4 regions of the Blastococcus sp. SYSU DS0617 genome follow, and region 1 is predicted to be linked to each of the others. Evidence: riboswitches for the same ligand, from Rfam matches in the RefSeq annotation. Region 1 holds a riboswitch; each other region holds the start of a gene.
What was found. Region 1 has a riboswitch for cyclic di-AMP ahead of ACI793_RS13765 (hypothetical protein). Riboswitches for the same ligand answer to the same signal wherever they lie in the genome.
Positions count from the first base shown of each region.

Region 1 (4,495 bases):
CGGTGGCGTAGGGCTGCAGCGGGGAGCCGGGCGGGGCCATCACGTAGGGGACGACGTACATCGTCTTGCCCGCGGACTTGCCGGCCATCCGCTCCTCGAGCATCGGCCGCATCTCCGACGCCGGGCGCCAGTTGTTGTACTCGCCCTTGTCGTCGGGGTCGTTCGTCGCGACGACCGTGCGCTCCTCGGAGCGCGCCGTGTCCTTCGGGTGGCTGCGGGAGTAGTAGCGACCCTTCCCGGCCGGCAGGAGCTCACCCGCGTCGAGCGACTCCTGGATCAGCCGCGCGTCGTCGGAGGCGTTGATGACCTCCACGCGCTCGGCGCCGGTGTGCTGTGCCCAGTGCTTCACGTAGGACCGGACGGCTTCGTTCGTCAGTCCGGCTTCGTCCAGTACCGCATCTATGGCAGTCACGAGGATCCTCTCCATCCGCTACGACCCACCTTCTCGTCCCGGGCACGATCCAGCCACCGCGCCACTCTGCGAGGGAGTGGTGTGGACCCCTGATCGGGAAATCGTTCGGTGATGGTGTCAGGCGTGTTACCGCTGATGTACGCCGGGAGGCCTCCGGACCGCCCACGGACATCCGGAAGGGGTACGTCCCACGCTCGCCGGTGTGACGGGCGTAACTCCGGGATCGGGCCGTCGTTGTCCCGTGCGGCCTGTCCACGCCCCCCTCCGGAGCTGCTCCGTGCGCCGTCTCGCCGCCGTCCTGTCGGCCCTGTTCGTATCCCTCGTGCTGGTCGCGCCACCGGTGCAGGCGCACGGCGGGAACGGCCCGGTCCGCTACGTCGCGCTGGGCGACTCCTACAGCGCGGCGTCCGGCGTCCTGCCGGCCGACCTCACCGCCCCGCCGCAGTGCCTGCGCTCGACGGCCAACTACCCGCACGTCATCGCCGCGGCCACCGGTGCCCGGCTCACCGACGTCACGTGCGGGGGCGCGGACACCGGTGACTACCTCGCCGCCCAGTACCCGGGGGTGGCGCCGCAGCTGGACGCGGTCACCCGCGACACGCAGGTGATCACGATGACCATCGGCGGCAACGACAGCGGCGTGTTCATCGACTCGATCACCCGCTGCGGCGCAGCGGGGCTCTCCACGCTGGGCCGGGGGAGCCCGTGCCGCGACCGGTACGGCTCCTCCTTCGAGGACACCATCCGCAGCACCACGTACCCGTCGCTGGTCCAGGTGCTCCGGGCGGTGCGGACCAAGGCCCCGCGCGCCGAGGTCGCGATCCTCGGCTACCCGTCGATCCTGCCGGCCACCGGCGGCTGCTTCCCGCAGATGCCCGTCGCGGAGGGCGACGTCCCGTACCTGCGGGGCGTGCAGGCCACGCTGAACGACGCCATCCGCCGGGCGGCCAAAGCCACGGGCGTGACCTACGTGGACATGAGCCGGGTGTCGGAGGGGCACGACGCCTGCCAGCCGCTCGGGGTCCGCTGGGTGGAGCCGGTCGTCGGAGGCACCAACCCGGTGGTCGTGCACCCCAACGCCCTGGGCGAGGCGCGGATGGCGTCCCAGGCGATGACGGTCCTGCGCCGCCTCTGAGCCCGGCCGGCGCACACCGGCGCTCGGAGCCGGCGGCCGGACCCCGGCGCTCCTATCCGGCCGCTGGTTCCCGTCGCGCTCCAGGGGCACCGGAGGGCGGGGAGAGCTGGTTCCGCCCCTCCCGGCCGGGTGCAGACGGGCCGCGACGGGCGCCCGGCTCGTCGATCGGGGCGACGACCTGGCCATTTGTCACGGATGCATAACGGTGCCTACCGTCATGGTGTCCGCCGGTCGCCACGTCCCCCTCCCGGGGAGTTCGGCGGACGCCGCTGAGTCGCCGTCGTCCCCGTGGGGCGCCGGTGAGCCGGGGACCCACCGCAGCACTGGGGTGAATCGCGCACCGGGCACGTGTCCGTTGCGCGTAGGGCACTTCTGAGCCCGAATCCGTCAGCTAACCCGGTAAGCGGATCGGAAGAACGGAGAGCCGCCGGATGGCGCGCCCCTGCACCGCCGCTGGACCTGCCCGCACCCACCACCGACGGCGGGTCCACCCGCACGGCTGAGCCGCGCCCACCGCTCCTACGCACGTCCGCCTGCAGGCGCGCGTGCCCGGAGTGCAGTCCCGCAGATCCCACTCGTGCAGCGCCGCGCCCCGTGCCGGGGTGTCGCTGCCCCACGTCTCGGAGCACCCGCACCCATGAACGTCCGCACCACGATCTCCGGCGCCCGCCGCCGGCACTCCTCCCCGCGCCGCCGTCGACCGGTCGGCGTGCGCACCGGCACCTACCTCGCGTCCGCCGCCGCGGGCCTCGTCCTGGCCACCGCGCTCATCGGCAGCGAGGTCGCCCCGCGGGCCGACGCGGTGGGCGCTGGTGCCGTGAGCGTCGAGCCGGCTCCCGCCCCCTCCGGGTCGGGAAGCGTCGCCGGGCAGCTCGGGATCGACGCCTCGACCGCCCCGGACGACGCGGCGGACCGGCTCGAGCCGCTCCAGGAGCTGGCCGCCAGCCGCAGCAGCCGGGACGACGCGGCGGCCGCTGCCGGTCTCGCCCAGGCCGCCGCGGACCAGGCCGCGCTGGACCAGCAGCGCGCCGAGGCGGAGGCCGCCGCCCGGCGCGCTGCCGAGGAGGCGGCCGGGATGAAGGCGGCGGCGGCGTTCGCCGCGGCCGAGGAGGCGGCCGGGATGAAGGCGGCGGCCGCGTTCGCCGCGGCCGAGGAGGCGGCCGGGATGAAGGCGGCGGCCGCGTTCGCCGCTGCGGAAGAGGCGGCCGGGATGAAGGCCGCCGCGGCGATCGCCGCTGCCGAGGAGGCGGCCGGGATGAAGGCCGCCGCCGCGTTCGCCGCTGCCGAGGAGGCGGCCGCCGCAGCGCCGCCGGCCGCACCTGTCGCTGCCCCGCCCGCTCCGCCCGCTCCGGTCGCGCCCCCCGCTCCTCGGGCTCCGGCACCGGCACCGCCGGCACCGCCCGCGGCCCGGGCGCCCGCACCGGCCGCTGCACCGGCACCGGCTGCCCTCCCGGCACCCGCCCCGGTCGCCGCACGCGCCGTCGCGCGGATCACCAACAACGCCGGAGCGATCCGGCCGCAGGTGCAGGCGGCGGCGAACGCCGTGGTCAGCAACGTGCCCGGCGCCGGCTCGATCACCCTCGGCGGTACGCGCGCCAGCGCGGCCGACCCCGGTGGCCACCCCTCCGGCCTCGCGCTCGACTACATGGTCCTGTCGAACCGCGCGCTCGGGAACGCCATCACCGCCTACCACATCGCCCACTGGGACGAGCTCGGCGTGGCCTACATCATCTGGGAGCAGCGCTACCTCAGCTCACCCGGTGGGGCCTGGAAGCAGATGGAGAACCGGGGCAGCGTGACGGCGAACCACTTCGACCACGTCCACGTCAACTACCGCTGACGCCGTACCGCCGTACCGCCGGCCGTCGCGCATCGCGACGGCCGGCGGTGCTCGGTCGCGCCGCCCCGAGCTGCCGGATGCCGGGAGCGTCCGGGTGCCCGGTGGTGAGGGGCGTGTCACGCCCGGACACGCCGTCGCCGATTGTCACGGATCCGTAACGGTGGTTACCGTGGCTGCGTCCGCCGGTCGACACGACCCCACCCCGGCACGCCCGGGCACCGGCTCTCCGGTGACCCCACCGGCGTCCCGGCTCACCGCGGAGCCGCAGCCCTCGCCGACCGCACACCCGTCGCAGCCCCACGTCGTCCCTGGTCGGACGCTGCTGCACGCACCTTCGGAGCACCCGCGCACATGCACTCCCGCACCACCGTCTCCCGCCGTTCGTCGACCTCTCATCGCCGTCCTCCGGCCGCCGTCCGCCGACCCGGCATCTACCTGGGAGTGGCCGCCGCCGGCGCGCTCCTGGTGAACCTGGCCGCCGGCACCGGCCCGGCAGCCCAGGCCGAGGCGGTGAGCACGGAGTCGGTCAGCGTGGCGCGTCAGCTCGGCATCGAGTCCACGCCCGCTCCGGAGGACGTGACGCGCGAGCTGGAGCCGCTGGCCGAGATCGCCGCCAGCCGCAGCGCCCGTGAGGACGCAGAGGTCGCAGCACTGCTCACCCAGGCCGAGGCCGATCAGGCGGTGCTCGACCAGCGGCGCGCCGAGGCGGACGCGGCAGCAGCCCAGGCGCAGGCCGAGGCCGAGGCCGAGGCCGCCGCGCGCCGGGCCGCCGAGGAGGCGGCCGCCGCCGAGCGCGCCGCCGATCAGCCGAGAGCTGCCGCGCGACCCGCGCCCTCGTCGCCGGCTGCCGCCGTGGCGCAGGCCGCCGGCTCGGTGGCCGCCACCGTCCGCGCCAGGATCAGCAACACCGCCGGCGCGATCAACCCCCGGGCGCAGGCGGCTGCCGACGCCGTCGTCAGCAACGTCCCGGGAGCCGGCTCGATCACGCTCGGAGGCACGCGCGCCAGCGCCGCCGATCCCGGCGGCCACCCCTCCGGCCTCGCGGTGGACTACATGGTGATGACGAACGCGGCGCTCGGCGACGCGATCGCGGCCTACCACGTGGCCC
Region 1 covers NZ_JBJHAO010000012.1:5,095-9,589, forward strand. Annotated here, with positions in the region: gene ACI793_RS13755 (phosphoenolpyruvate carboxykinase (GTP)) at 1-412, opposite strand, end outside; gene ACI793_RS13760 (SGNH/GDSL hydrolase family protein) at 690-1,547, shown strand; cyclic di-AMP (ydaO/yuaA leader) riboswitch at 1,805-1,968, shown strand; gene ACI793_RS13765 (hypothetical protein) at 2,185-3,387, shown strand; gene ACI793_RS13770 (hypothetical protein) at 3,739-4,495, shown strand, end outside.

Region 2 (4,495 bases), on a different contig from region 1:
GCCCCCGACACCTTCCCGGCCATGCTGGAGGCGGTGCTGGCCCGGGACGCGGCCGACCCGGCGTTCGCAGCCGTCGTCGACTCCGCCGTGCACACCGCGCTGCTCGCGAAGGCCGAGGCCGGGCTGCTCGGCTGAGCCCGGCACGCACGGAGCCGCCGAGATCAGCTGATCTCGGCGGCTCCGTGGCGTCGAGGCACCGGGATCACGCGATCCCGGCCGCGGGGCTCAGGTCAGTACCAGCCCTTGGCCTGCGAGTGCGACCAGGCGCCGCAGGGCGAACCGAAGCGGTTGTTGATGTAGATCAGCCCGGCGTCGATCTGGCGGTAGCCGTCGGAGGTCTTCGCGATACCGGTGCCGGCCCAGGTGCTGTCCAGGAACTGCGCGATGCCGTACGCGGTGCTGCGCGGGTTCTGCGCGTTGGGGTTCCAGCCGCTCTCCTTGCCCCACAGCTTCTCGAGGCAGGAGAACTGGGAGCTGTTGCCGCCGAGCTTCTGCAGGGCGTAGCTCTGGTAGGAGCCCGACGGCGCGGCGGGTGCTGCCGCTGCCGCGCGGGGAGCGGGGGCGGGGGCGGCCGGGCGAGCGGCACGTGCGGCGCGGGCGGCCTCCGCGGCGCGGGCGGCTTCCGCGGCGCGAGCCGCCTCGGCGGCGCGGGCGGCCTCCGCGGCACGGGCTGCCTCGGCGGCGCGGGCGGCCTCCACCCGGGCCGCCTCCTCGGCCGCGAGCCGGGCGGCCTCCTCGGCCGCGCGGCGGTCGTGCTCGGCCTGCTCGGCGGCCAGCTGGTTCAGCGCAGCGGCCGTCTGCTCGGCGTCCCGCGCGCTCCGGCTGGCGGCCAGCTTCTCCAGCGGCGCGACGACGTCGGTGTCCAGCGCGGGCGCCGGCTCCGCCGTGATGCCGAGCTGCTGGGCGACGCTCATCGACTCGGTCTGCGCGACGGCCTGCGCCTCGGGCTCCCCGGCGGAGAGGACGCCGACCATGACGGCGCCGGCCGTGGCCACGCCGATGAGGGCGACGGACCGGCGGGCACCCAGCGGCGGGCGGTTGCGGAGACGTGCGTTCACGGTGGTGCGGAGGTTCATGAGGAGGTTCTGCTCCGGGGGTCAGGGCGCAGCAGAGCAGCCGCCCCCCAGGGGCGGCGAGAGCCTGCGGCTGTCCAGTTCTTCCGTGAGCCGCCTACCGGGTTAGCTGACGGGTTCGGGCGGGAAGCAGCCCTACCCCGCCCCGGACTGGAGGTCCGGGGCCGGGATTCACCCCAGTACGTCGGTGGGTCCCCGGCTCGCCTCTCGGGGCGATTCGGCGGCGCCCGGCGCGGAACCCTCGGGTGAGGGAGCCGCCGGCCGGACCGGGCCAACGTAACGGCTGTTATCGGTTCGTGACAATGCCGTGAACGTATTTACCGACGTGACGCATCTCCCGTTCACGGCCGGGACGGATTCACGGCAGCCGCCACACCGTCGTCCGGCGGACGCGGGCAGGCCCGCCTTCGGTGTCGACGACGTCGTGGACGGCGGCCTCGACCAGCCGGTGGTGCGGCAGGTACGGCCGGCCGGGGTCCCCGATCAGCACCTCGGCGCCCGTGGCCCGGACGGCGTCCAGGAACGGCAGCACCCGGTCGGTCATGATCCGGTCGTAGCAGACGTCGCCGGCCAGGACGACGTCGACCGACGGCGGCCCCTCCCCCAGCAGATCGCCCACCGGCTCGATCCCGGCCACGCCGTTCAGCGCCGCGTTCTCCGGGATGGCGGCCAGCCCGAAGGGATCGATCTCGCTGGCCACGACCCGCGTCGCGCCGGCCATGACCGCCGCGACGGCGACCAGCCCGCTGCCGGCGCCCAGGTCCAGCACCGAGCGGCCCGCGACGACCTCCGGGTGATCGAGCACGTAGCGGGCCAGGGCCTGACCACCGGGCCAGGCCGCCGCCCAGAAGGGCGGCTCCTGGGCGGTCCGACCCTGCTCCACCGCCATCGCCTCCCACAGCGCGACGACGTCGGCGGCGACCAGCAGCCGCACCTCGGGCACCAGCGACGGACGCACGGGGCGGGTGTGGGCGCGGATGAACTCGGCGGGGACGGTCACCCGGTCAGTCTCGCGTGGCCGCCCCGCCCCGGGCGGAGGAGCCCCGGGCGGCGATGCCCCGGGCGACGAGCCGCCAGTAGCTCCCCGGCCGCAGCCGCACGAGTGCGTCAGGCACCCGCGCGCTGAGACCGATGAGCAGCCGGGGACGGCGCTTCTCGATGGCGGTCACGATCTGCGCGGCGGCCTTCTCCGGTGGGATGCGCAGCAGCCTGGCCATCTGCGCACGGCCCTCCGCGACCTCGGCGGGGTCCACCCCCGAACCCAGGCGCGCGCTCTCGGCGATCCGCGTCCGGATGCCGCCCGGGTGGACCACGGTGACGCCGACCTCGTCGTCGGCGAGCTCGTGCCGCAGCGACTCGCTGAAGCCGCGCACGGCGAACTTGCTGGCGGCGTAGGCGGCCTGCCCGGGCGGGGCGAAGATGCCGAAGATGCTGGAGACGTTCACCAGGTGCGCACCGGGGTGCGCCTTGAGCGTGGGCAGCAGCGCCGCGGTCAGCCGCACCACCGCACGGAAGTTGATCGCCAGCACCCAGTCGAACTCCTCGAGGGTGACCTGGTCGAAGCGGCCACCCAGCGCGACGCCGGCGTTGTTGACCAGCAGCGTCGTCCCCGGATGGGCGGACGCCAGGGTCGCCCCCAGGGCGTCGGTGGCCGCCTCGTCGGCGAGGTCGACGACGTAGGTGTCGACCTCCAGTCGAGGGTGAGCTCTGCGGATGCGGTCGGCGACCGCTGTCAACCGGTCCCCGTCGCGGTCGACCAGCACCAGGGCGCTGCCGCGGTCGGCGAGCTGGAGCGCGAGCGCCTCGCCGATGCCGCTGGCGGCGCCGGTGACGACAGCCGTGCCGCCGGCGAACTCGTAGGCGCGCATCAGGCGGCCGCCCGCTCGGTGCGGGCCGGCGCGGCGGAGAAGGTGATGCCCTCGTCCTCGAGGGGGCCCCGGCGCATCATCCGGACGTCCCGGATGTAGTTCTGGTGCAGCCTCCACGGCGTGCGGCTGCCCTGCTTGGGCAGCTGCGCCAGGCTGCGCTGCACGTACCCGGCGGCCAGGTCGAGGAAGGGCAGGGAGGCGCCCTCGGGGGGCGCGACCGGGGTGGCGACGGCGAGCCCGCGCGCATCCATGTGCCGCAGCAGCCGGCACACGTACCGGTTGACCAGGTCGGCCTTGAGCGTCCACGAGGCGTTCGTGTAGCCGATGACCATCGAGAAGTTGGGCACGCCGGAGAGCATCATCCCCTTGTAGGAGACGGTCTCGGACACGTCGACCGGCTCGCCGTCGAGGCTCAGCGACATCCCGCCCATGGCCAGCAGGTTCAGGCCGGTCGCGCTGACGATCACGTCCGCGTCGAGGTGCTCGCCGGACTCCAGCTCGATACCGGTCTCGGTGAAGGTCGCGATCCGGCCGGTGACCATGGAGGCCGTGCCGTCGCGCAGGGTGCGGAACAGGTCCCCGTCCGGGACGAGGCAGAGCCGCTGGTCCCACGGGTCGTAGGGCGGGTTGAAGTGCGTGTCGACGTCGACGCCGGCGGGCAACTGCTTCTCGGTCAGCCGGCGGATCAGCTTCCGGACGCCGCCCGGCCAGCGCCGGCTGGCCTGGTACAGCGCGGTGGTGGTCAGCACGTTCTTCCACCGCACGATCGGATAGGCCACCTTCGCCGGCAGCTTGCTGCGCAGGAGCTCGGCCAGCGGGTCGGTGCCCGGCAGCGACATGACGTAGCTCGGCGTGCGCTGCAGCATCGTCACGTGCGCGGCGGCGCCGGCCAGGTTGGGCACCAGGGTCACCGCCGTGGCGCCGCTGCCGATGACGACGATCCGCTTGCCGGTGGCGTCGAAGTCCTCGGGCCAGTGCTGCGGGTGGACGATCTCCCCGGTGAACCGCTCCTCGCCGGCGAACTGCGGGCGGAAGCCCTCGTCGTAGCGGTAGTAGCCGGAGCACACCGACAGCCACGAGCAGGTGAGCTGCACCGTCTCGCCGGTGTCGGTGCGGCGGGCGGTGACGGTCCACCTCGCCTCGGCGCTCGACCAGTCGGCCGAGAGCACCTGGTGGTGGAACCGGATCTTGTCCTCGACGTCGTACTCGCGGGCGGTGTCCCGGATGTACTCGCGGATGGAGGCGCCGTCGGCGATGGCCTTGGCGCCGGTCCACGGCCGGAAGGCGTAGCCGAGGGTGAACATGTCGGAGTCCGACCGGATGCCCGGATAGCGGAACAGGTCCCAGGTGCCGCCGATGGCGCCGCGGGACTCCAGCACCGCGTAGCTCTTGTCCGGGCACTCGGCCTGCAGGTGGCAGGCGGCGCCGATGCCGGACAGCCCGGCGCCGATCACGAGGACGTCCACGTGCTCGGGACTCATGTCCACACTCCAGGGATCGGGCCGGCCCAGGCGGCTCAGGGGGTTCGGCGGTGCCGCGGAACCCTGCACCGTC
Region 2 covers NZ_JBJHAO010000021.1:28,224-32,718, reverse strand. Annotated here, with positions in the region: gene ACI793_RS17970 (glycoside hydrolase family 3 N-terminal domain-containing protein) at 1-135, shown strand, start outside; gene ACI793_RS17965 (aggregation-promoting factor C-terminal-like domain-containing protein) at 231-1,076, opposite strand; cyclic di-AMP (ydaO/yuaA leader) riboswitch at 1,153-1,306, opposite strand; gene ACI793_RS17960 (class I SAM-dependent methyltransferase) at 1,432-2,073, opposite strand; gene ACI793_RS17955 (SDR family NAD(P)-dependent oxidoreductase) at 2,078-2,941, opposite strand; gene ACI793_RS17950 (flavin-containing monooxygenase) at 2,941-4,422, opposite strand.
Region 2: another riboswitch for cyclic di-AMP. It lies ahead of ACI793_RS17965 (aggregation-promoting factor C-terminal-like domain-containing protein); the one in region 1 lies ahead of ACI793_RS13765 (hypothetical protein).

Region 3 (4,495 bases), on a different contig from region 1:
ACGGCGACGACGACGGCGAATGCGGCGAGGAGCACCACCGCGGTCGCCAGCGCAGCGCGACGGCCGGTCATCCGGCCTCCGTTGCGACGCCGGTCTGCCGGGTCCGCGGCGTCATCACCACGGGGCACCGGCACGCACGGCCTCGATCCTAGTGACGGCTCGCATCGCCCTCCCGCTCGTGGCCTTCCGGAGGCCCCGGACGGGCCACGACGACCGGACGACGAGGGCCGGCGACCTCCGCGCGGGAGATCGCCGGCCCTCGTCGAGCGGGTCGCGTGTCCGTCAGACGACGCGGCGGGCGCTGTTGTAGCTCGGGAAGGAGTCGACGTTGTCGACCTTCACCGGCTGGCTCGAGGTGGAGGCGTGCACCATCTTGCCGTTCCCGATGTACATGGCCACGTGGCTGACCGGGCTGTAGAAGAACAGCAGGTCGCCGGGCTGGAGCTCGCCCCGGGAGACCGGCCGGCCCATCTGCGACTGGCTGCGGCTGGAGTGCGGCAGCGAGATGCCCGCGGCGCGGTAGGCGTAGGACGTCAGGCCCGAGCAGTCGAAGGCGTCCGGCCCGCCGGCGCCCCACACGTAGCGGTCCCCGACCTGGGCCAGTGCGGTGTTCACCGCCACCTGGGCGGCACCGCTGGGCGCGGCAGCTCTCGGCGCGGGGGCCGCCGGGGCGCTGCTGCCCGCCGAGGAGGCGGCGGACGAGGAGGCGGCGGACGAGGGGGCGGTGCGCTCGGACCGCGAGGCCCGGGCCAACTGCTCGTCGGCGTGGGCGCGCTCGACGGCAGCGCGCTGTGCGGCGTCCAGAGCCGCGTACTGCCGCTGGTAGTCCGCGATCCTGACCTCGAGGTCGTCCTGCTTCGCCTCGATCTGCTCGACGCTCTCCTCGGCCTGCTCGCGAGCCTCCTGCGCCTCGGCGCGGGCGGCCTCGGCGCGCTCGGAGGCCTCGGCGACCTCGCCGACGGCGGCGTTGGTACGCCCCGCGATGGCGTCCAGCGTGCCGAGCTGGGAGACGAACTCGTCGGCCGAATCGCTGGTCAGCATGACGTCGAGCTGGGTGAGGGCCCTGCCGCCGCCGGTGTAGGCGGTGCGAGCCAGCTGGCGGATCCGCCCGTCGAGGGCAGCGCGCTCGACGTCGGCCGCGTAGGCGGCGAGGGCGGCGCTCTCCACGGCCGCCTGCTGGCGCTCGAGCTGCACCTTCGCCTCGTTCAGCTGCTCGGACACGACCTCCAGCTCGTGGCTGGCCTCGGCGACCATCTGCGCGGCCTCGGCGGTGCTGGTGGCGCGGCCCGGCTCCGCGGAGGCGGTGCCCGGGACCATGGTGAAGGTCAGTGCAGTGGTGGCCCCGATGAGCAGGCCGGCGCGGAGGCGGCCCACCCGGCGGGCGGAGCCGGCCGGAGGATCGGGGCGGAAGGGTGCGAGGACATGCGTCGGTGAAGCGTGCGGGGTCGCCACGAGCGGCGGCTCTCCATTTCTTCCTCGTCACCGCCTACCGAGTTAGCTGACGGGTTCGGGCGGGGAAGAAACGGCCCTATCTCCTGCTCACCGGCGGACCGGCCCTCACAGGAGAACTCACCCCAGGACTGCGGTGGGTCCCCGGTTCACCTCGGACGACCGGTCGGACGTCGTGCGGTGATTCGGCGGTGTCCGGCCGAGGCCACCCGTCTGCGGATGACGACCACCCGGTCGGACGCGACGACCCTACGTTCGTGATGTGTCCGTGACAAACGGAGACAGCAGTTAAACCTGTGACGAGAATCTCGACCCTCTCCGCGCGCCTCCACAGTGGCAGCCGAGAGTAGGGGTACAAGCACGGTCCGCAGCCACTGAGCTCGCCGGCGAGTGCGTCAGCCGGTACGTCGGTCGGGCGAGATCCCGCCGTCGTCGGCCGCCCCGGAGCCGTCGCGGTGACGCAGGGGCGGCACCAGCCCGTACTCGGCCAGCGCGCGGACGGCCCGGCGTTCGACGTCGTCGAACTCCACCACCACACCGGGCGGTGGCACGACGACGTCCTCGGCGGCCGGCGCGGGGCCGCCGCTGCGGGCGCGGCCGGCCATCGGCACCACGACCGGGTCGACGCCCTCCCACCCTGGTGGAGCACCGAGCAGCACGGTGACGACGCAGTCGGCGCAGCCGGCGCCCCGGACGGTGCAGGTATCGCAGTCGATGAGCATGTCTCTCCTCCGTGAGTCATGCGCACGGTAGGAGCGGCCACCGACAATCCCGTCCCGGACGGTCAGCTGCCTGCGTACTCCCAGTGCCACGGCTCCTCGCGACCGTTGCCCGGGTCGGCCCACGTCGGGTGCAGGAAACCGAACCGCCCGGCGTTGGCCGCCATCCAGCCGTACTGCGGCGTCCCGAAGGTCTCGATGCCGCCGCACAGGTCGACGGCCAGCCCCCAGCCGTGGTTGCTCGTCCCGGGGACCGCGGCCAGCGCGGGCTTCTCGCCGTAGAGCTTCACCTGGCCGGCGTAGGTCCGGTAGGAGTCGGTGATGCAGAGCGGCCCGCCGAACGCGGCGGCGTAGGCCGCCGACATGGCCCGGTAGGCCGCAGCGGCGTCGCAGCGCAGCGAGTGCCCCGCCGCGCCCAGCGGGCACATCGCGCTGGGCGGGATGAGCCCGTTGGGGTACCCGCCCCACTGCCGCGCCCCGCCGTAGCTGGGCGGGTAGACCGCGTTGCCGCACTCCACGCGCAGGGCGTCCCCCGTCGGCCCCGGCGCCACCGCGGGCGCGCGCCGACCGAGGCTCGGCCGGCCGACACCGAGCACCTCGTCGGCGGGCAGGGTGCGCACCACGACGGCGCCCGCCCTGGCGTCGGCCGCGAGCATGGTGCGCGGGTCGAGCGCGATCCCCACGTGCCCGAGCCCGGCCTCCGGGGTGCCGAGGAAGACCAGGTCACCGGGGAGCACGTCGGCGGCAGCGACCGGCGCCGTGACGGCGAAGAGCTCCGCCTGGCTCCCGGGCAGCGCGACGCCGGCCCGCCCGTAGACCGACTGCACCAGCGAGCCGCAGTCCCAGGACTCGGGACCGGCGGTACCGGGCGCGTAGGGCAGTCCCAGCGCGTCCATGGCCGCGGTCACCGCCGCGAGCGTCTCGGCGGGCAGCACGAGCAGGGATGCGGGCCGGCCGGGGAGCTGTGCGGCTCCGCGCTGGGCACCTCCGCCGGCGGCACCGACCGGCACCAGGCGCGCGGGCAGGCCGGCGGCGGGGTCGCCCAGCTCCGCCGACGGCGGCGGGACGATCCCGGCGGCGGTCAGCTGGTCGAGGTAGGCCCGCCAGCTCGCCGCCGTCCGGTCGTTGACCTCGACCTGCTCCCGCTGGAGCTGCGCCAGCTGGCGGTCCACCGCCCCGAGCGCGGCGTCCAGCTCGTCGGTCACCGCCGAGGCCGCCGCCTCCAGCTCGGCCACCCGGGCGCCCACCTCGTCGGCACGGGTCCGCGCCTGCTCGAGCGCTGCCGCGGCCTGCTGCTGCTGCGCGACGGCGGCCCGCCGCTGCTCCTCCGCCGCACCGATCACCGCGGCGGCGTGCCGGTCGACGACGTCGAGGAAGCTCATCGCCGACACCACGTCGCCGGGGTCCCCACCGCTGAGCAGCAGCGTCAAGGGCGTCAGCGCCCCGCCGTCGCGGTAGACGGCGGCGGCGTACCGGGCGACGAGCCGCTGGTGCCCGGCCAGCTCCCCTTCCGCGTCGCCGAGCACCGCCTCGGCGTCGGCCACGGCATCCTCGGCCGCGGCGAGCGACTCGCGCGCGGCCACGACCTCGCCCTGCTGCTCCTGGAGACCGCGCTGCACCTCCGAGGCGCGCTGCTGCAGCGCGTCCAGAGCGCGGCTGTCGAGGACGCCGGAGGTGCCTCCCGGCTGGTCGCTGGGTGCGGCCGACGCAGGGGTTCCGGTCCCGATCAGCGCGAGGGCGGCCAGCGGCACGAGCAGCCGCGCCGGACGGCCGCGGCCGTGACGCATGGCCCCGGGCCGCCGGGAGCGCCACGGGGAGCGCGGGGACATCGGACCACCTCTGCGGATCTGGGCCTGGTCGCCCACCGCTGGAATGTTGTCCCGATCACCGGCATAGCGCCAGGTGGGCGGCCCTGTTGCCGCCCGGGTGGGCGAATCGTGCCGCGTTGCCGGGGCGGACCGGGTCGGCGCGGCGTCCCCGGGACTGTCGGCACCCCGACCTAACGTCCGGCCCGTGAGCTCCTCCCCCACCCTTCCTCGCTACGTGCAGGGCACGATCGAGGAACTGGGCACGCCGCTGGCCGAGGTCACCTTCGTGGTCGTCGACCTGGAGACCACCGGGGGCTCGCCGAAGGACGACGCGATCACCGAGATCGGGGCGGTGAAGGTGCGCGGCGGCGTGGTGCTGGGCGAGTTCCAGACGCTGGTGGACCCGGGAAGGGCCATCCCGCCCTACATCAGCGTGCTCACCGGGATCACGACGTCGATGGTCGCCGCGGCACCCCGGATCGGCACGGTGCTGCCCGCGTTCCTCGAGTTCGCCCGCGG
Region 3 covers NZ_JBJHAO010000010.1:82,993-87,487, reverse strand. Annotated here, with positions in the region: gene ACI793_RS12750 (M48 family metallopeptidase) at 1-71, opposite strand, end outside; gene ACI793_RS12745 (C40 family peptidase) at 283-1,374, opposite strand; cyclic di-AMP (ydaO/yuaA leader) riboswitch at 1,469-1,650, opposite strand; gene ACI793_RS12740 (hypothetical protein) at 1,845-2,171, opposite strand; gene ACI793_RS12735 (D-alanyl-D-alanine carboxypeptidase family protein) at 2,234-3,997, opposite strand; gene ACI793_RS12730 (DEDD exonuclease domain-containing protein) at 4,182-4,495, shown strand, end outside.
Region 3: another riboswitch for cyclic di-AMP. It lies ahead of ACI793_RS12745 (C40 family peptidase); the one in region 1 lies ahead of ACI793_RS13765 (hypothetical protein).

Region 4 (4,495 bases), on a different contig from region 1:
GCCGACGACGGCGACGTACACCAGCGCCGAGCAGGCCAGCAGCGCCGTCCCGACCAGGGTGCGGTTGACGACGACGTCGATGCCGAACAGCCGGTAGCGCACCACCGCGACGCCGATCGCGAGCGGCACCGCGAGGGTGACCACGACGTTGATCGGCGCCGGGGCGACGAACGCCGCCAGCACGGCCAGCGCCAACGCGTAGCCGACCCAGGCGATCTGCCGGCGGCCCTGTGGGTCGGCCCGCCGGAAGCGCAGGACCAGGCTGACCAGCCCGAGCAGGGCGAGCGCCGGGACGAGGGGGTCGAGCAGCGTCTGCACCCCGTCGAGGAACGCGTCGGGAACCGCGATCGCGACGGGGTTCGCCGGCTGGTCGCCCTCGGGCTGGACGTCGGTGAAGGCGGTGAGGACCGACATCGTGGCGATGAGCGCGACCGCGGTGATCGCGACCGGGCGCCAGTGGCGCGACGGCAGCCGCCCGTCCGGGAAGATCAGCGGGAGCAGGGTGGCGAAGGCGACGAACGACGGCACCCAGGTCCAGAGGGTGAGCCAGGCGGCCACCCGAAAGACCAGCGCCGGGTCGTCGCCGGCGCTGAAGCCGTGGACGGCGAGGCCGACGGACCCGGCGTAGATGCAGGCGAAGCAGCCGATGAGGGTCATGAGCTGCAGCACCCGGTGGCCCGGCACACGGCCGAGCAGCGCGGCGCCGACGATCGCCATGGCCGGACCGACCACCGGCTCCGGCGACGCGAAGAGGTCCACCTGGTCCGACGCCGGGGTGGCCAGACGCGCCCCCAGCCCGACGACCAGGTAGCCGATCGCGGCCGCGGCGGAGAGCCGGGCCGCCGTCGTGGCGGCCCGGCCCTTCTGCGTCGCGCGCTCCTCGACCACGGGCTCGTCCACCTCGCGGGCGACGCTAACCGACCTGATGGCTCCTGGTCAGGGGGTTGTCTCGTCGGTGCGACCGGTCCACCACTGGAGATCGGTCCGCTGCGCGATCGTGACGGCCAGGCCGAGAGAGGCAGCGGCGAAGAGCCAATGCGGGTCGACGGGTCCGGTCGGGAACCCGCCGAAGTCGAGGACCAGGAACACCAGCAGGACGACGGGGATCCAGATCGGCACCACGCGGGTGCGGAGGTAGCCGATCGAGGTGAGCAGCACCGAGCCGGCCATGCCGACCAGGAACGGCACCAGGATCAGCGCGGCGAGGGCGCTGGTCTGTGCGTCCTCGATCAGGGCGACCATCGCCGCACGGTCGGGCTGGTCGACGGCGGCGCGGTCGATGATCGAGACGGCGTGGATGCCGACGAAGCCGAGCGCGCCGACGAAGCCGAGGACCATGGCGGTGGTGCCCAGCCGCGGCATGCGCGGTCGGACGAGTTGCGCCATGGCGACCAGGCCCAGCAGCAGGAACGGAACGGCGATCGTGCCGACGACCAGCCCGACCGTGGCGAGCGTCGGGCGCTCGGCCCAGGCGTCCAGGCTGCCGGCGACCGATTCGCCCTGGCCGACGACCCTGCCGATCAGCGCCTCGGAGAGGTTGAGCGCGGCGCCGACGGTCAGGCAGACGATGGCGGTGCGCCGTCCGAAGGGTGCCGGCCGTGGGGCCGGCGGGTCGTGCGGCGCGGGTCGCGCGGGAGCCGGGGTCACGGGCTCAGCGGTCATGGGATCCACCTCCAACGCCTGGCGGGTCCCTCCCGCCCGGGCGAGGACCACGGTCGAGCGGGAGGTGTCCCGACGTCGTGAGGCGAGGGTCCTGATCTCGCCGGGACCGGTCCGCAGCGGAGTGATCTCGCGAGCGGGCGGAGACGGTGCGTTGCGCCACGCCGCCGGACCGAAGTAAGCGGCCGGTTGCGTTCCGCTAGGCACGTGTGCCGCCACGCCCGGAGCACCGTCGGCGTCCCCCGTGGTCGGCTCGCGAGTCGCCCGTCCGGAGCGGGTCCGCGGTGGTCCGGTAGTCGCTCGCAGAGACGCACGTCCGTCACTTTGTGACGGCCGGATGACCGACCTAGCGTCGTCGCGGTCCGGCCGAGGCCCCGTTCGTCACCGCCCCAGGTGACACCCGGTCGGACACCGCCGAACCGGCGCCGGACTCTTCTCGGCGCCGGGCCGGGGACCCACCGCAGTACTGGGGTGAAGCGCGATCCGGCTCCGCCGGTGGCGCCGGGCGATCTCCCCGTCCGAACCCGTCAGCTAACTCGGTAGGCGGTTGATGGAGAACAGGAGAACGCGTCGTCCATGACGACTACTCGCACGTCCACGATCACCCGCCGCTCCTTCCGCGGGGCAGCGCTCGCCCTCCTCACCGGCGCGGGAATCGCGCTCTCTCCGATGGCCGCCTCGGCGAGCCCCGCCCCCGGCGCCGTCGCCTCGCTGCCGTCCCAGGCATCGGCGCCGGCCCTCACCGCGGTCCCGGCCATCAACGGATGGTCGTCGTACGACACGGCGCTGGCCGCGGCGCACGTGGCGATGGGCCAGCAGGGCAAGCCGTACCGCTGGGGCGGCACGGGCCCCGGCGGCTTCGACTGCTCCGGGCTCGTCTACTCGTCCTTCCAGGCGGTCGGCGTCCACCTGCCGCGCACCTCCCGCGCCCAGTCGACGGCGGGGCACTACGTCAGCCGCGCCGACCTGCGGGCCGGTGACCTGATCTTCTTCTACTCCCCGGTGGGCCACGTCGGCATCTACCTGGGCTACGGCGTGATGGTGCACTCCTCGACCTACGGCAAGCCGGTCTCGATCGTGCCGGTGAGCTCGGTGCCGGGCTACAACACCGCCCGCCGGGTCGTCTGATCCGTCTCGCCCGGCCGGGTGCGCCCCCCGCACGGGGGGCGGACCCGGCCGGCGGTTCGTCGACGGGGCGACACGTCGATGTGCCGACAAGTCGACACAAAGCGCCAAACGGACGGCCCGGTTTCGGGGTGCTTACGCCGGAGCCGGAGAGGTTCGACGGCGTTAGCGTTACGGAGAGAGATCGGCCCGTACTGGTCCGTCACCACCCCGCTTCCCCTGGAGTGCTCCGTGTCCTCGTTCCGCCCCTTCCTCTCGCTGGTCCCCGACACCTCTCCGGCCGCTGACGAGTCGGCCTGGCCGCAGCCGTGGTCCGAGCCGGCCGCGGAGTCGTGGTCGGAGCCGTGGGCAGCGGCGCCGGCCGGCGGCGACGAGTCGTGGCGGCTGTCGGCGCTGTGCGGCGAGACCGACCCGGAGGCCTTCTTCCCGGAGAAGGGCGGCTCCACCCGCGACGCCAAGCGCGTCTGCACCGGGTGCGAGGTGCGGGCCGAGTGCCTGGAGTTCGCGCTGACCAACGACGAGCGCTTCGGCATCTGGGGCGGGCTGTCCGAGCGCGAGCGCCGGCGGCTGCGCCTGCAGCGCCGGGACGCCATCACCGCCTGACGCGTGGTCGCGACTCCCCGGCCCGTTCGGGGTAGGACGACGGGGTGACCTCTCCCCCGCCCGTCCTGCTGCTCGACGTCGACGGCGTGCTGAACGCGGTGCGCCCGGACCTCCCCGAGGGCTGGCAGCGCGGACGCTTCAACGGCTACGTGCTGTCCTGGGACCCCGCCGTCGTCGCCCGGCTGCGGGAGCTGCACGAGTCCGGCCGGGTCGAACTGCAGTGGCTGACCACCTGGACCGAGATGGCCGACCGGCTGCTGGCCGAGCCGCTGGGGCTGCCCCGCGGACTGCGCACGCACAGCCGGGACCTCCTGCCCACCGGGTTCGGTGGCGCGCTCGGCGGCGTCGCCGGGTGGTGGAAGCTGGCGGCGGCGCAGGCCGTCGCCGAGGCCGAACCCGGCCGGCGCATCGTCTGGATCGACGACGACCTCGCCGACCAGGCCGAGGACACCCGCGACTGGCTGGCCGCGAACGGCCAGGTGCTGGTCGTGGCACCGCACTACACGCGCGGGCTCACCCACGCCGAGCTCGACCGGATCGAGGCCTGGCTGGGCACCGCCGGCTGACAGTCCGGGAGCTCCGCGCGACCTCGCGCGGGAACCGGCTCACAGGTCGCCGACCTACCCTCGCGACCGACACCGACCAGAGGAGCAGCACCTCATGGGCTCCTACGAGCCGGATCCCCCACCGACCCGCCGGTTCCGCCGCGGCCCCGCCGGCCCGGGAAGGTCCGGGTACGCACCGCCGCCCGAGGACGACCGGTACGACCGGTACGCGCCGTCCGAGCACGACCGGTACGACGAGTACGGCCGGCCCGTGCGCCGGCCGCGGTTCGACCGGCCGCCGCCGTCGGGGAACGACTGGTACGGCGCTCCTCCCGTAGGCGACCGGTACGGCGCCCCTCCGGTGGGCGACCGGTACGGCGCCCCGCCCGCGAGGCCGTTCCCGCCCGACCGGCCCTTCCCGCCCGACGGGCCTGCGCCGGAGTCCGGTCGCCGCGGCCGGCGGGCCCGCACCGGCCGCCCGCGCCGCCGGATCGTGCGCCGGGTGGCGCGCGTGCTGGTGGTGCTCGCAGTCGTCCAGGCGCTGGTCGTCCTCTCGCTGCGCT
Region 4 covers NZ_JBJHAO010000011.1:51,159-55,653, reverse strand. Annotated here, with positions in the region: gene ACI793_RS13330 (sensor histidine kinase) at 1-900, opposite strand, end outside; gene ACI793_RS13325 (hypothetical protein) at 937-1,662, opposite strand; cyclic di-AMP (ydaO/yuaA leader) riboswitch at 2,062-2,220, shown strand; gene ACI793_RS13320 (C40 family peptidase) at 2,236-2,787, shown strand; gene ACI793_RS13315 (WhiB family transcriptional regulator) at 3,016-3,387, shown strand; gene ACI793_RS13310 (HAD domain-containing protein) at 3,432-3,953, shown strand; gene ACI793_RS13305 (transglycosylase domain-containing protein) at 4,048-4,495, shown strand, end outside.
Region 4: another riboswitch for cyclic di-AMP. It lies ahead of ACI793_RS13320 (C40 family peptidase); the one in region 1 lies ahead of ACI793_RS13765 (hypothetical protein).